Regions from separate parts of the Streptomyces luomodiensis genome, predicted to be linked through region 3. Evidence: riboswitches for the same ligand, from Rfam matches in the RefSeq annotation. Region 3 holds a riboswitch; each other region holds the start of a gene.
What was found. A riboswitch is a leader RNA that binds a small molecule or an ion and turns the genes downstream of it on or off. The one in region 3 is predicted to bind cobalamin.
Positions count from the first base shown of each region.

Region 1 (3,713 bases), 2.5 Mb from region 3:
GAGGCCCGACTACTGGACCGGTACGGCTCCGGCCGACCGGTCACCGGCCCCGACCCAGGAGTTCCCATGTCCGCCGAGCCCGTTGTCCCCGACACCGAGGACGGAACACCGCCGCCGGACGCGCCGCCGCCCGGCGCCGCGCCCCGGACAGCGGACTTGGGCGGCGGCCCGCGCGGCTGGTCGGGCCTGCGCCCGCTGGTCCTGCGGCTGCACTTCTACGCGGGCGTCCTCGTCGCGCCCTTCCTGCTCGTCGCCGCCGTGACCGGGCTGTTGTACGCGGCCTCCACCCAGGCCGAGAACATCGTCTACGACCATGAGCTCCGGGTCCCGGCCGGTACGAGCGAACTGCCCCTCTCCCAGCAGATCGCCGCCGCCCGCAAGGCCCACCCCGAGGGCGAGATCAGCGCGATCCGCCCCTCACCGGAGGCGGGCGCGACGACCCGGGTGCTGCTCTCCGGCGTCAAGGGCGTCGACCCCGAGCACAAGCTGGCCGTCTTCGTGAACCCGTACACCGGTGAGGTGCGCGGCGCGCTGGAGCAGTACGGCACCAGCGGTGCGCTGCCGCTGCGCACATGGATCGACGACCTGCACCGCAATCTGCACCTCGGCGACACCGGCCGGCTCTACAGCGAACTCGCCGCCAGCTGGCTGTGGGTGATCACCGGTGGCGGGCTGGTGCTGTGGCTCGCCCGCCGCCGCACGGGCCCGGTGAAGCGGAAGCTGCGCGCGACCGCGTTCCCGGACCGCTCCGCCGCGGGGCGCAGAAGGGCGATGTCCTTTCACGGCTCGGTCGGCGTCTGGGCGGCGCTGGGGCTGTTCTTCCTGTCCGCGACCGGTCTGACGTGGTCCACCTACGCGGGCGCGAACGTCACCGACCTGCGCGCCGCCCTCGGCCAGGCCACGCCGGCCGTCAGCTCCGCCGTCGGCGGCGAACACGCCGGACACGGCTCCATGGACGGCATGGACGGCATGGAGGGCATGGACATGGGCGGGTCGGGGGGACACGGCGGCTCGTCCGCCGATGTCGGCTTCGACGCCGTCCTCGAGGCCGCCCGCGCCGAGGGCCTGGACAACCCGGTGGAGATCGTCCCGCCCGCCGGGCCCGGCACCGCGTACACCGTCAGCCAGATCCAGCGCAGCTGGCCGGAGAAGCAGGACGCGGCGGCCGTCGATCCGACGACCGGTCAGGTCACCGATGTGGTGCGGTTCGAGGACTATCCGCTGCTGGCCAAGCTCTCCCGCTGGGGCATCGACGCCCATATGGGGAGCCTGTTCGGGCTGCCCAACCAGATCGCCCTGGCCGCCCTCGCGCTCGCCCTGGTCTTCCTGATCGTATGGGGCTACCGGATGTGGTGGCAGCGCGGCCGGGCCGGTGCCTTCGGCCGCCCCATCGCGCGTGGCGCCTGGCGTCAGGTGCCGTCGTACGTCCTGGCCTCGCTGGTCGTCGCGATCGGGGTGCTCGGCTACTACCTGCCGCTGCTCGGCATTCCGCTGGCCGCCTTCCTGGTCATCGACATCGCGCTCGGCCGCCTGGCCGACCGGCGTGGGAAACGGGCCGGCGCGGCCGGCGCCTGAGTCGGCCACGGGCGGCCGTCCGCGGCCGGCCGGATCGGGCCCCCTCCCGGCTTGCCGCTTTTGCCCGGCCGGCCCTACAGTTGGCGGGCCGTGGTGTACGGGAAGACCGGTGCGAAACCGGAGCGGCCCTCGCCACTGTGATCGGGGAGTTCCCGTCCCGTTCCGCGGTCGGTCGGACCGTGCCGCGGAGCCACTGGTCGCCCATGGCGGCCGGGAAGGCAGGGGCGGGCGCGGCGACCCGTCAGCCAGGAGACCGGCCACGGCATCTCACGAGATGATCCACGAGGTGCTGGAGCGTGATCGCATGACCCTGCCCACCACATCGCGATGGCGGCGCGAGGACACCGTCCGGACCGCCGGGCTGCTGGCGGTGATACTCATCCTGCACGCCGTCGCCTTCGGCCTGCTCTTCCTGGTCGTGGCGCCCCATCACTACGAGGTCGGCGCCAAGACGTTCGGCGTCGGCCTGGGCATCACCGCGTACACCCTGGGCATGCGGCACGCCTTCGACGCCGACCACATCGCCGCCATCGACAACACCACCCGCAAGCTGATGGCGGACGGCAAGCGGCCGGTGTCCGTCGGCTTCTGGTTCGCGCTCGGCCACTCCGGTGTGGTGGTCGCCCTGGCCGCGCTGGTGGCCGGCGGGGCCCAGCTGGCCGGCACCCTGGTCAACGAGGACTCCGGGACCCACCAGGTGCTCGGCGCCGTCGGCACGACGGTCTCCGGCGCCTTCCTCTACCTCATCGCCGCGCTCAACCTGGTGGCCCTGCTGGGCATCCTGCGCGTCTTCAAGGCCATGCGCGCCGGACAGTACGACGAGACGGAACTGGAAGCACAACTGGACGCGCGTGGCTTCATGAACCGCGTCCTGGGCCGCTTCACCAAGTCCATCACCCGGCCGGGGCAGATGTTCCCGCTCGGCTTCCTCTTCGGGCTCGGCTTCGACACCGCCACCGAGGTGGCCCTGATGGTGATGGCCGGAAGCGGCGCGGCCGCCGGGCTGCCCTGGTACGCCATCCTGTGCCTGCCGCTGCTCTTCGCCGCCGGGATGAGCCTGTTCGACACCCTCGACGGCACCTTCATGAACGTCGCCTACCAGTGGGCGTTCGCCAACCCGGTCCGCAAGGTCTTCTACAACCTCGCCATCACGGGTCTGTCCATCGCGGTCGCCTTCCTCATCGGCACCATCGAGCTGATCAGCGTCCTGCACGACAAGCTCGAACTGCGGGACGCCGTCACCGGCTGGATCTCGGCGCTGAACCTGGACAACGTGGGCTTCATCATCGTCGGTCTGTTCGTGGTGGTGTGGGCCGCGGCGCTGGCCTACTGGCGGCTGGCCAAGGTCGAACAGCGCTGGGCCGTCCGTACCGCGCGCGCCGACGGCGGCTGACCCCAGCTCCTTCCATGGGCCCGGCGCCCGGCACATGTCCCGGCGTCACGGAATCTCGTGCACCGCGTCGGGCTCCCACGCGTACACGGCGGTGACGGCCTTGACGAACGCGCGGTGGCGTTCCTCGATCTCCTGAGCCATCCAGGACTCGACGGGCTCCCCTTCCCCCAGGACACGATGCACCTGGACGCAGGTCAGCGACAACTCGTCGGCCGCGGTTCGGACGGTCGCGGGACCCACCACATCGACCCGCAGCCGAGCCGAGCGGAACCGTTGCCGCGCCGCCTCTGCCACCTCCGCCGTCGTCGTCGGCTGGATGAGGGCGTCCGTGTACGCGTCGGTGGCGCTCAGGATCACCTGATAGGCGTCATGCCGGGCCTGGAGGAGCCATCGCTTGGACTCCACCCGCGCCTGGTCCTCCACCTGCTGGCGTGCGGCCTGAACGGTCTTCTCGCCGCCGATCCGCGCCGCCCGTGCCGAGAAACCGCCGCCGATGAGGGCACCCAGCAGGGCCACCAACCCGGCGAACAAGGCCGCGAGTCCTTGATCCATGAGGTCTCCTTCCGCCCCTGCTCACGGAATTACCGCCGTGGGGAGACGAGCGCAAGAGCCGCACGGTTCGACCCGACCCGACAACGGCCGGCGCACCATCCGGGAAGGACGATGCGCTGGCCGGCTGCCGAGTGGGGTCACCGGGCTTCGGCCGCGGCGGTCCGCCCGGCCGCGCGGCCGAACACGGCGGCGC
Region 1 is NZ_CP117522.1:8,965,122-8,968,834, forward strand. It holds gene PS467_RS37730 (PepSY-associated TM helix domain-containing protein) at 67-1,575, shown strand; cobalamin riboswitch at 1,650-1,851, shown strand; gene nicT (Nickel transporter NicT) at 1,850-2,968, shown strand; gene PS467_RS37740 (hypothetical protein) at 3,014-3,520, opposite strand; gene PS467_RS37745 (hypothetical protein) at 3,658-3,713, opposite strand, start outside.
Region 1: it holds a riboswitch for cobalamin, as region 3 does, so the genes downstream of both, nicT (Nickel transporter NicT) here and PS467_RS27190 (ribonucleoside-diphosphate reductase subunit alpha) in region 3, are expected to answer to the same signal.

Region 2 (3,713 bases), 3.8 Mb from region 3:
CTTCTCATCGGGATCGTGATCGTCACGGCCTTGGTGTTCGACTTCACGAACGGCTTCCACGACACGGCCAACGCCATGGCCACCACCATCTCCACGGGAGCACTCGGTCCCAGGGTGGCAGTGGCGATGTCGGCCGTCCTCAACCTCGTCGGCGCGTTCCTGTCCGTGGAGGTGGCCAAGACCATCTCCGGCGGGATCATCGATGAGGATTCCGGTATCCGACCCGAAGTGATCTTCGCTGGACTGGTCGGCGCGATCCTGTGGAATCTGGTGACCTGGCTCGCCGGACTCCCCTCCAGCTCCTCGCACGCCCTGTTCGGCGGCCTCATCGGCGCCACCGTGGTCTCCGCCGGCCTGGACGGGGTCAACGGCGACGCGATCGTCATGAAGGTCCTGATCCCCGCCGTCGCCGCGCCGGTCGTGGCCGGCATCGCCACGGTGGCCGCCACCCGGCTCACCTACCGGCTCGGCCGCGACCGCGCCCCGGAGGACACCGCGAAGGGCTACCGCGCCGGGCAGATCGCCTCGGCCGCCCTGGTCTCCCTGGCCCACGGCACCAACGACGCCCAGAAGACGATGGGCGTGATCACCCTGGCGCTGGTCACCGGAGGCGTGGTGGCGCCCGACTCCGACCCGCCGCTGTGGGTCATCGTCTCGGCGGGCCTGGCCATCGCGCTCGGCACCTACCTGGGCGGCTGGCGCATCATCCGCACCATGGGTAAGGGCATCACCGACATCCAGCCGCCGCAGGGCTTCGCCGCCCAGACCGGCGCCGCGACCGTCATCCTCGCCTCCTCCCACCTCGGCTTCGCGCTGTCCACCACCCAGGTCTGCTCCGGCGCCGTCATGGGCGCGGGTGTCGGCCGTAAGGGCGCCGTGGTGCGCTGGTCGACCGCGGGCCGCATGGTGATCGCCTGGGTGCTGACCCTGCCGGCCGCCGGTCTGGTGGCGGGTGGCGCCGCGCTGCTGGCCGACCAGGGGAACGCGGGGATCACGGCGGTCGCCGTGCTCGCCGTCCTGGCCTGCGGGGCGATCTGGGCGCTCTCGCGCCGCAAGCCCGTGGACCACACCAACGTCAACGAGGTCGGCAGCCAGGAGCCGGTCGGCGCCGTCACGGCCGCCCTGCGGTCCGTGGCCCCGCCGCCCGCGGGTCCGGTGGCGCCTGCCGGCCCGGCGGATTCCGCTTCCGTTTCGGCAAGCTCCGAGGTCCCCGAGGTCTCCGGGAAGACCGGGGGAACCGCCTCCGGGACCGGCGCCCCGGAGACCACGTCCGAGAACATCCCCACGCCCGCCGCCGCGGCGAGCAGCACCACCCCGTAAGGAGCCGGCAAACATGGACATCGACTGGGCGGCACTCGGCCAGGTCTTCGGCGTCAGCCTCGTGGTGACGGTCGGCATGGTGGGCGTCTTCACCCTGGGTATCGTCGGGACGTCCCGCAAGACGCGGCCGGAGCAGGGCGACACGGCCGCCGTGCCGGGTGGTGCGGCCGACGCCTCCGCGCTCGCGCGCACCGGCGCGTACGCCTGTTTCGCGGTGTGCGCCGCGGTCGTGGCGTACGGCATCTATCTGATCGTCGGCTGAGGACCCCACCCGCGTCCTCATCGACCCACCGGCCGCCGGACGGTGGCGCTGACCAGCGCCGTCCCTCCGGCGGCCGTTCCGTGTGCGGCGGTCGCTGTGGGCCTCGGCACACTCGGGCGTCCTGGGTCATATGCGAGTTGACGGCCATTCGCGGCCCATGGTGGACTTCCCGAGCCAAACGGCGGCAGGAGAGGAAGCCGGTGAGAATCCGGCGCGGTCCCGCCACTGTCACCGGGGAGCGCCCTCCCATCGCCTGCATGGGGTCACGGCTCATCCGTACGGTTCGTTCCGTGCACGGGCTGGAAGACCGGGAGGGCCGCGGATCCGGGAGCCAGGAGACTCTCACCGCCGGTCACGTCGAACCAGGGCGAGGACCCTGAGTGAGGACAAACCGCCATGCCCGGCACCGCCACGCCGCCAGCCCCCTCGGTCCACTCCGGCTGCCCTGTCTTGCCCACCCGTCTTGTCCTTACCAGCCGCACCGGCTGCTCGGTCGGCTCGGTCGGCGTGTCCCCGCGCCGGGGCATGACGGCGGCCTGACGGATGGCTGCCGACCACGCCTCCTTCGCGTGCGGCGCGGCCCTCGGCTTCCTCGCTGATCTTGCCGTGGGCGATCCGCGCCGCGGCCACCCGGTGGCCGCTTTCGGGCGCGCCGCCGCGGCCGCCGAGCGCCGGCTGTGGCGTGACCACCGCGGTTACGGGGCCCTGCACACCGCGTTGTGCGCGGGCGGCGCGGCCGCCGGTGCCGCGCTGCTGACCCGCGCCGTACGGGCCCTGGGCGGCCGCCGCGGCGCGCAGGCGGCGCTGACCGCTGCCGCCACCTGGGCCGTGCTGGGCGGTACGACGCTGGGCCGTGAGGCACGGGCCGTCGGCGGGGCGCTGGCCGCGGGCGACCTCGAGGGCGCCCGGGAGCGGCTGCCGCATCTGTGCGGCCGCGATCCGCAGGCGCTGGACGGGCCGCAGATCGCCCGCGCGGTCGTCGAATCGGTCGCCGAGAACACGTCCGACGCCGTCGTGGGCGCGCTGGTGTGGGGGGCCGTGGGCGGGGTGCCGGGGCTCATCGGCTTCCGCGCCGTCAACACCCTGGACGCCATGGTGGGTCACAAGTCGCCGCGCTACCGGCGGTTCGGCTGGGCGGCGGCCCGTGTGGACGATGTGGCCGGCTGGCCCGGTGCGCGGCTTACGGCGGCCATGACGACCCTCGCGGGCCCCGATCCGCGCGGCGCGTGGCGCGCCTGGCGGCGCGACGGCCGGCGCCATCCGAGCCCCAACGCGGGACCGGTGGAGGCATCCTTCGCGGGGGCGCTCGGCGTACGGCTGGGCGGCACCCTCGCCTACGGCGGCCGGGTCGAGCACCGGCCGGTGCTCAACTCCGGCGGGCGGCCGGTGGCGGCGGCCGACATCGAGCGGGCGATACGGCTGTCGCGGCGCGTCGGCCTCCTGGCGCTCGGTGTGTCCGTGGCGGCCCGGCCGGCCGTCCGGGCGTTGACGGGGCGGCCGCGGGCCGCTGGAAGGGGCGGTGGATGAGCGGGATACGCGGTAAGGGCGGCACGGGCGCTCCCGGGGCACGGGGCGGGGGGCTGCTGGTCGCGGGTACGACCTCCGACGCGGGCAAGAGTGTCGTGACGGCCGGGATCTGCCGGTGGCTCGCCCGTAAGGGCGTCAGCGTGGCGCCCTTCAAGGCGCAGAACATGTCGCTGAACTCCTTCGTGACCCGGGAGGGGGCGGAGATCGGGCGGGCGCAGGCCATGCAGGCGGCCGCCGCGCGCGTCGAGCCGAGCGCGCTGATGAACCCGGTCCTGCTGAAGCCGGGCGGCGACCGCAGCAGCCAAGTGGTGCTGCTGGGCAAGCCGGTGGGCGAGATGAGCGCCCGCGGGTACTTCGGGAAGTCCGGGGCGCCGTCGTCCGGGGAGAGTCCGTACGCGGGGGGCAGGGAGGCGCTGCTGGGGACCGTCACCGAGTGCCTGGAGGAGCTGCGGCGCACCCATGACGCGGTGATCTGCGAGGGCGCGGGCAGTCCGGCCGAGATCAATCTGCGCCGCACCGACATCGTCAACCTGGGGCTGGCGCGGGCCGCGGGGCTTCCGGTCGTGGTGGTCGGGGACATCGACCGCGGTGGCGTCTTCGCGTC
Region 2 is NZ_CP117522.1:2,593,552-2,597,264, forward strand. It holds gene PS467_RS11115 (inorganic phosphate transporter) at 1-1,320, shown strand, start outside; gene PS467_RS11120 (hypothetical protein) at 1,334-1,582, shown strand; cobalamin riboswitch at 1,773-1,924, shown strand; gene PS467_RS11125 (cobalamin biosynthesis protein) at 2,126-3,109, shown strand; gene PS467_RS11130 (cobyric acid synthase) at 3,106-3,713, shown strand, end outside.
Region 2: it holds a riboswitch for cobalamin, as region 3 does, so the genes downstream of both, PS467_RS11125 (cobalamin biosynthesis protein) here and PS467_RS27190 (ribonucleoside-diphosphate reductase subunit alpha) in region 3, are expected to answer to the same signal.

Region 3 (3,713 bases):
CCAGGCGCTCCCAGTCCATCTGCCCGTCCGCGCCGAGGTGCGCGGCGAGGTTGACCGACCCGAGGTTGCACACGGCGGTCTCGCCGTCGTCGGTGACCTCCAGGATCTCGGTGCACAGGTTCGAGGAGTGGACGACCCGGCCGGGCTCGGCGGTCTGGTTGGCGGTGCGGTTGGCGGCGTCCTTGAAGGTCATCCAGCCGTTGCCGGTCTGTGCGAGGGTGCGCATCATCCGGGCGTACAGCTGGCGGGCCGGGACCCGCTTGACCGCCTTCCCCTCGGCCTCGGCCTTCCGGTACGCGGCGTCGAACTCCTCGCCCCACAGGTCCACCAGCTCGGGGGCGTCGGACGGGGAGAACAGCGACCAGTCGGCGTCCGCCTCGACCCGGCGCATGAACTCGTCCGGGATCCAGTGGGCGATGTTGAGGTTGTGGGTGCGGCGGGCGTCCTCGCCCGTGTTGTCCCGCAGCTCCAGGAACTCCTCGAGGTCCGCGTGCCAGCTCTCCAGGTAGACGCAGGCCGCGCCCTTGCGCCGGCCGCCCTGGTTGACGGCGGCCACCGAGGCGTCGAGCGTGCGCAGGAACGGCACGATGCCGCCGGAGTGCCCGTTGGTGCCCCGGATCAGCGAACCGCGGGCCCGGATGCGGGAGTAGGACAGGCCGATGCCGCCCGCGTGCTTCGACAGCCGCGCCACCTGGTGGTAGCGGTGGTAGATGGAGTCCAGCTCGTCCAGCGGGGAGTCCAGCAGATAGCAGGACGACATCTGGGGATGCCGGGTGCCGGAGTTGAACAGCGTGGGGGAGCTGGGCAGGTACGACAGCGTGCTGGTGAGCCGGTACAGCTCGGCCACGTCGTCCAGGGCCCGCTCCGAGAGGTCCTCGGCGAGCCCGCAGGCCACGCGCAGCAGGAAGTGCTGCGGGGTCTCGATCACCTGGCGGGTGAGCGGGTGGCGCAGCAGGTAGCGGCTGTAGAGGGTGCGCAGTCCGAAGTAGCCGAAGCGGTCGTCGGCCCCGTCGGCCAGGGCCCGCTCCACCAGCGCGTCCAGCCGCCCGGCGTGGGTGGCGGCGAACTCCGCGGTGGAGTCGGCGATCAGGCCCTCGCGGTGGCCCACCGCCACGGAGCCGGAGAAGGAGACCGCGCCCTGCCCGGCCGCCTCCTGGGTGATGGTGACCGCCAGCAGCCGCGCGGCCAGCCGCGAGTACTCCGGTTCCTCGGCGATCAGCCCGGCCGCCGCCTCGGTCGCGAGGGTGCGCAACTCCGCCTCGTCCGAGCCGGGATGGCGGCCGCGCAGGGCGGCGGCCGCGACCTTTCCGGGGTCGGTGGCGGGCAGGTCGGCGGTGAGGCCGGTGAGGGTCCGCAGCAGGGCGGTCCCGGGCGCGTCGCCCGCTGCCCGGGGAACCGCTGCCTGAGAATCCGCCTGTTCTGAAACCGGATCGGCGGGCGCGATGGTCACTGAAGTGCTCTCCCTCGCTCGGCTGGGGCCGCGAGGGGGGCGATGGGCGCGCGGGCATGCCGGTGCCGCACTCCTCGTACGCCGGGCACACCACGCAGCGTCCATCGGCCCAACCCACGAGGCCGGGGGACGTGTTCTGAACGGCCGTCGGCAGGTGCTCGGACTCATGGGTACGCCGCATAAGCGCACACATACACCGTTGCGGGACAGTTCCGGATTCGCACCGGATTCCCCTGCGGCGACAGCGAGCATGAGCATACATCTTGTGTCGGCCGGCGCACGTGCCCCCACATGTTGTGTCGGGAGGTGCGGAGTTTCGTGCGAATGTGCTAGTGCGTTCCGTAGGCGGCCCATGACCTGGGGCCCGTCGCGCGCCATCCGCCGAGCGCCTCGTCGAGCCGGGCGCGGTAGCCGGCGTAGCCGTCCTCGAAGAGCTCGCGGAGGTCCGCGCGGGGTTCGACGGTGCGCGCGTCGGCCTGCCAGCGCTCCGCGTCGACCGGGTCGCCGAGGGCCCGCCAGGCGACCGCCACCGCGCCCCGCGCACCCACCTCGGGCTCGTTCGGGATGCGCACCGGGCGGCCGATGACATCGGCGAACAGCCGGGCCCACGCCGTGGACCGGGTGCCGCCGCCGCACAGCGCCAGGCTCGCGGAGAGCCCGGCGGCCTCCAGGCAGTGGCGTGCGGCGTAGGCGACGGCTTCGCAGACCGCGCGGACCGCGTCGGCGCGGGTGGCGCCCAGCGTGAGCCCGTCCAGCCGCCCCCGCGCGGCGGGTTCCACGAACGGCGCGCGCTCCCCGGCGCCGGACAGGAAGGGCAGGGCGGTCACGCCGTTGGCGCCGGGCGGTGCGGCCTCGAGTATCGCGTCCAGCTCGGCCGTGGTCGCGCCGGTGAACTCCAGCACCCACTCCAGGGCCGCGGTGCCGACCATCGCGGGCATGGCGCGCAGCCAGCGGTCCGGATCGGGGGTGCACAGCCACATCCCCGCCGGATCGCCGGCCGGGTCGATCCGCGCGCTGTCGGTGAGCACCTGGCTGGCCAGGGTGGTGCCGACGATCAGCAACCCGTCGCCCACCTCGCACACCCCGCTGCCGATGGCGCAGGCCGGGAGGTCGTACGGGCCCGCCGTGACCGGCAGCCCGGCCGGCAGTCCCAGCAGCCGCGCGCCCGCCCCGTCCAGCCGCGCGACCGCGCCCGGGGCGGCGGGCGGCGGCAACAGCCGGGCGTACGCGGCGATTCCGCACACGTCCAGGGCCTGGGTCACGTACTGACGGGTGGTCACGTCCAGGAACGGCAGTGAGGCGTCGGAGGCGTCCACGCCGATGACGCCGGTCAGCCGCTGGGCGACCGCGTCCACGCAGTAGCCCGCGACCTCGGCCCGCGCCAGGGCCTCCGGCTCGTGCTCGGCCAGCCAGGCCAGCAGCGGGGCGTGGCAGCCGGGGAACACCCCCGAGCCGGTGAGGGCGTACAGCGCCCGCAGGGTGCCGTCCTCGCCCCAGCGGGCCACGGTGTCGCCCGCCCTGCCGTCCATCCAGGAGATCGGCGGACGCACCGCCCGGCCCGCCGCGTCCCGCAGCCACATGCCGTCCCCCTGGCCGGTGAGCGCGAGTGCGGCCGGGGGGCCGGGGAGGGCGGCGGCGACCTCCCGGCACACCTCGCCGACCGTGCGCAGCACGTCCTCCAGGTCCTGCTCCACCCGGCCGCCGGGCAGCCGCTCCAGCCGGCTGGGGCGGCTCGCGGAGGCCACCGCCCGGCCGTCCCGGCCGAAGGCCACGGCCTTGGTGACGGAGGTGCCGACGTCGACTCCGATGATCACGTCGTGGGCGGCGAGGACGCGCATGGGTGGCCTTCCTTCCGGCGTGCTTCGGGGTGTGCTTCCGGGCTCTCGGGTGTGCTTCGGGGCGTGCTTCGGCGTTTCATAACATGGGCGATGCTAGATTTAACATCTACAACTTGATCAGACAATGCCCGACACAGGGGAGGCCCCGGATGAGCGCCCGACTGCTGCTCGTACGTCACGGCGAGACCGTGTGGCACGCGGAGAACCGCTACGCCGGCACCTCCGACATCGACCTGACCGAACGGGGGCATCGCCAGGCCCGCGCGCTCGCCCGGTGGGCCGGGCGGCGCGGCGCGGACGCGGTGGCCTGTTCCCCGCTGAGCCGCGCCCGGCGGACGGCCGAGCCGGCGGCGCGGGCGCTGGGCCTGGTGCCCGAGGTGATCGAGGACCTGCGCGAGCTCGACTTCGGCTGGGGCGAGGGCCGC
Region 3 is NZ_CP117522.1:6,442,631-6,446,343, forward strand. It holds gene PS467_RS27190 (ribonucleoside-diphosphate reductase subunit alpha) at 1-1,450, opposite strand, end outside; cobalamin riboswitch at 1,583-1,742, opposite strand; gene PS467_RS27195 (FGGY family carbohydrate kinase) at 1,780-3,288, opposite strand; gene PS467_RS27200 (histidine phosphatase family protein) at 3,438-3,713, shown strand, end outside.

Region 4 (3,713 bases), 5.8 Mb from region 3:
CGCCGGTGTACTGCTGGACCGGCTCTACACGAACATGATGAGCACCCTCGCGGTGGGCCGGATCCGCTACGGCGTGATGTGCGGCGTCGACGGCATGGTCATCGACGACGGCACCGTGATCCGCGTGGCCGAGCGGGAGTTCCTGCTGACCACGACCACCGGCAACGCGGCCAAGGTCCTGGCCTGGATGGAGGAGTGGCTCCAGACGGAGTGGCCCGGCCTGCGCGTGCACCTCACCTCGGTCACCGAGCACTGGGCGACCATCCCGCTGGTGGGCCCCCGCTCCCGCGACGTCCTGGCCCTGGTGGCGCCCGGCCTGGACGTCGGCAAGGCCGCGTTCCCGTTCATGTCATGGCGCGACGCCACCGTCGCCGGTGTCCCGGCGCGGGTGTGCCGCATCAGCTTCTCCGGTGAACTCGCCTACGAGATCAACGTCCCCGCCTGGGACGGCCTCACGGTGTGGCAGGCCCTCCTCACGGCCGGCGGCCCGTTCGGCATCACCCCGTACGGCACCGAGACCATGCACGTGCTGCGCGCCGAGAAGGCGTACCCGATCATCGGGCAGGACACCGACGGCACCATCACCCCGCAGGACCTGGGCATGTCGTGGGTCGTGTCCAAGAAGAAGCCGGACTTCATCGGCAAGCGGTCCTTCACCCGTGCGGAGAACCAGCGCGAGGACCGCAAGCAGCTGGTGGGCCTGCTGCCGGCCGACGAACGGGTCCTGCTGCCCGAAGGCGCCCAGATCATCGCCACCAGCAGCGTTCCCCAGCCGCCGGTGCCCATGCTGGGCCATGTCACCTCCAGCTACCGCAGCGACGCCCTCCGGCGCACGTTCGCCCTGGCCCTGGTGCGCTCGGGAACCCGGCGCATCGGCGAAACCCTCTACGTCCCGCTGGATGGCCGGACCGTCCCGGTGACCGTGACCGACCCCGTGCTCTTCGACAAGGAGGGAACTCGCCGTGACGGTTGAGACGTCCACGCGTGTCAGTCCCCTGTCCGCGTGGCAGGACCGCCTGGCGCGGCTGCCGGCCGGGCTGCGGGTGCGGGAACTGCCCTTCCTGACCCAGCTCACCCTGCGGGTGGAGCCGGGCGGTGCCGCGGCGAAGGCCGTCGAGGCCGCCCTGGACACCGCCCTGCCGGGCCCGGTGCGCGCCGAGTCGTCGGGCGACGTCACGGTGGTGTGGCTGGGCCCGGACGAATGGCTGCTGGTGGCCCCCGACGGCCGGCGGCACGAGCTGCTCACCCGGCTGCGTACGGCCATCGGGGAGGAGTTCGCCACCGTCACCGACGTCTCGGCGCAGCGCACCACGCTGGCCCTGTCCGGGCCTCTCGTCCGCACGGTGCTGGCCCACGGCTGTGCCATCGATCTGGATCCGCGGGTGACACCCGTCGGCGCCTGTCCGACCACACTGCTGGCGCGGGCCCCGGTCACCCTCGTGGTGCGCGCGGAGGGGGCGTCCGCCGTCTGGCTGCTGGTCCGCTCGTCCTTCGCCTCCTACCTGGCCACCTGGCTGCTCGACGCCTGCACGGAATACCGGGGAGGCGCTGGGTGAGCGGCCCGGTTCAGGTCGCGGTCGCGGCCGCCGCGGCCCGGCCGGCGGCGCGGCCCGAGAACAGGCAGCCGCACGAGGAAGGTGCCCTCCAGGGAGCGGTAGCCGTGCACTCCGCCGCCGCCGAAGCCCGACACCTCGCCGGCCGCGTACAGGCCGGTGACCGGCGGCTGATCCCGGCGGGGGAGGCGGAATTGTCTGTGGGGTTCTCCATGGGCTGCCTTCCGGAAGGGGGGTTCGAAAGGGTGCGGGAGACACGAGGGGGTTGCCGCGGCGGCAACGTGTTACCGACGGTAGCCCAGAGGGTGCGGGGCCGCCAGAGTCCTGTCCCAGGAGCGATGCGGTGTCCCGGAGCGCGGCCGGTCAGCCCCCGCCGCCCGGTGACGTCCCGGGCGAGGCGCGCCGCTGCCGCGGGGTGAAGGTGTACAGGTCGAGGATGTCGGGCAGCGGTGCGACACCGGGGCCGCCCGCCCGGATCCAGGCCGCGATGTCCTCGGTCGCGTCCGGGTCGTTGACCAGGCCGAGCCACACCGGCCTGGCGCCGGCGGCGCGCCCGGCGGCCGACGGCTGCACCACGATCACATTGGCCTGATCGCACACGTCCAGGCACCCGGAGACGCGCACGGGCGCCTCCTGCCCCAGGCGCGCGGTCTGCGCGGTGTGGTCGATCCCGGTCACCTTGGGGCTGCCGCAGCAGCAGTCCCGGCACATGGTCACCCGGCACGGCACCGGGTCGCTCGGCCCGTTGGGCATGGCGCATCGCCCTCCTCCGGGGAAGTCCGCCCCGGTTGCGTCGAGGAGGCGACCGCGTGAGTCTCCTGGCTCTCGGGTCGATGCTCGTCCCGGCCTTCCCACCCGCGTGCGGGCAGTGGCCTGTTCGGGATCCGCTCGCCGATCACAGTGGCGGTACCGCGCCGGATTCACACCGGCTTCCTCGTTCCGCCGTCGCCCATGTCGCCCGGCATCATCCCATCCCGGGCTCCGCCATGCCACGGGACCCCCGCCGCGGCCCCGGGCGAGGGCGATGGGCAGGTCAGTTCCGGCGGACCGGTGCGCCCGCGAGCAGTTCGGCCAGGCCCTGGCGGGTGGCCGCCAGCACCACGCGGTCCTGTGGCCGCAGGACGTAACCGGGGTGCAGGTCCCACACCAGGGCGGGTTCCTGGGCGACGCCGTCGTGCGAGGGTGCCGCGGCGAGGTCGCGCTGCCGGTCCGCGGGTTCCGCCGCGTCCAGTGCGATCACCCGCCAGGCGCCCGGCGCGAACGCCTCGGCGACGGTACGGCCCTCCAGCCGCGGATGTCCGGCCACATGCAGGGCGGCGAAGAGCAGCACCCTGCGCTCGATCGGTATGGCACCGAGGACCTGACGCCCCATCATCGCCCCGGCGAAGGCGGGCGCCGCCAGGGAGGAGACGCTGCGGCTGCGGGTCAGGGCCTGCGGATGGGCCGCGCGCAGGGTGCGGTAGACGGCGGTGGCGAAGCCGTCGTCGTACAGGCGCAGCGCCACCCGCAGACGGGGTTTGACCGAGCGGGCGTACAGCGTCGCCTCCAGGTTGGTGGTGTCCACGCTGGTCAGGGCCAGCAGGGCATGGGCTCGCTGGATCTTGGCGGCCTCCAGGACGCCCTCCTGGGTGACATCGCCGACCACGGTCGGCACCCCCAGCTCGCGGGCCAGCGGGATGCCACGCGCACCGGGGTCCTCTTCCACGCACACCACGGGGATGTCCATCTCCCGGAGTCTGGCCAGCACACGGGTGCCGATTTTGCCGAGTCCGAGCAGGACGACATGGCCGGAGAGGCCGCGTGGCGGGCGGCGCAGCGTGGAGGCGGTGCGGAAGGTGCCCAGCGCCTCGAGCGCGGCGGCCACCAGGACGGGCAGCAGGAGCAGTCCGGCCAGCCCGGACAGCAATTGGACGATCTTGCGTGCGGTCGGCTCGTCGAGCGCCGGATCGTCGATGGCCAGCACGTCCAGCACCGTCAGGTAGGCCGCGCGGAGCAGACCGACCCCGGTGACCTGCCAGGAGACGAGGGTGAGCGCGAGCACGGCGGCCGCCATTCCGGCGACGGACCAGCGCAGCCGGCGGGAGAACAGCGAGGCGAGCGGAAGTCTGCGGCTGCCCAGCCGGCGTGGCGGCAGTGGCGGGCCGATGGCGGAGATGGCCT
Region 4 is NZ_CP117522.1:622,733-626,445, forward strand. It holds partial or broken gene PS467_RS02715 (sarcosine oxidase subunit delta family protein) at 1-973, shown strand, start outside; gene PS467_RS02720 (sarcosine oxidase subunit gamma) at 963-1,556, shown strand; partial or broken gene PS467_RS02725 (FAD-binding protein) at 1,567-1,720, opposite strand; gene PS467_RS02730 ((2Fe-2S) ferredoxin domain-containing protein) at 1,917-2,306, opposite strand; cobalamin riboswitch at 2,350-2,525, opposite strand; gene PS467_RS02735 (potassium channel family protein) at 2,587-3,713, opposite strand, start outside.
Region 4: it holds a riboswitch for cobalamin, as region 3 does, so the genes downstream of both, PS467_RS02730 ((2Fe-2S) ferredoxin domain-containing protein) here and PS467_RS27190 (ribonucleoside-diphosphate reductase subunit alpha) in region 3, are expected to answer to the same signal.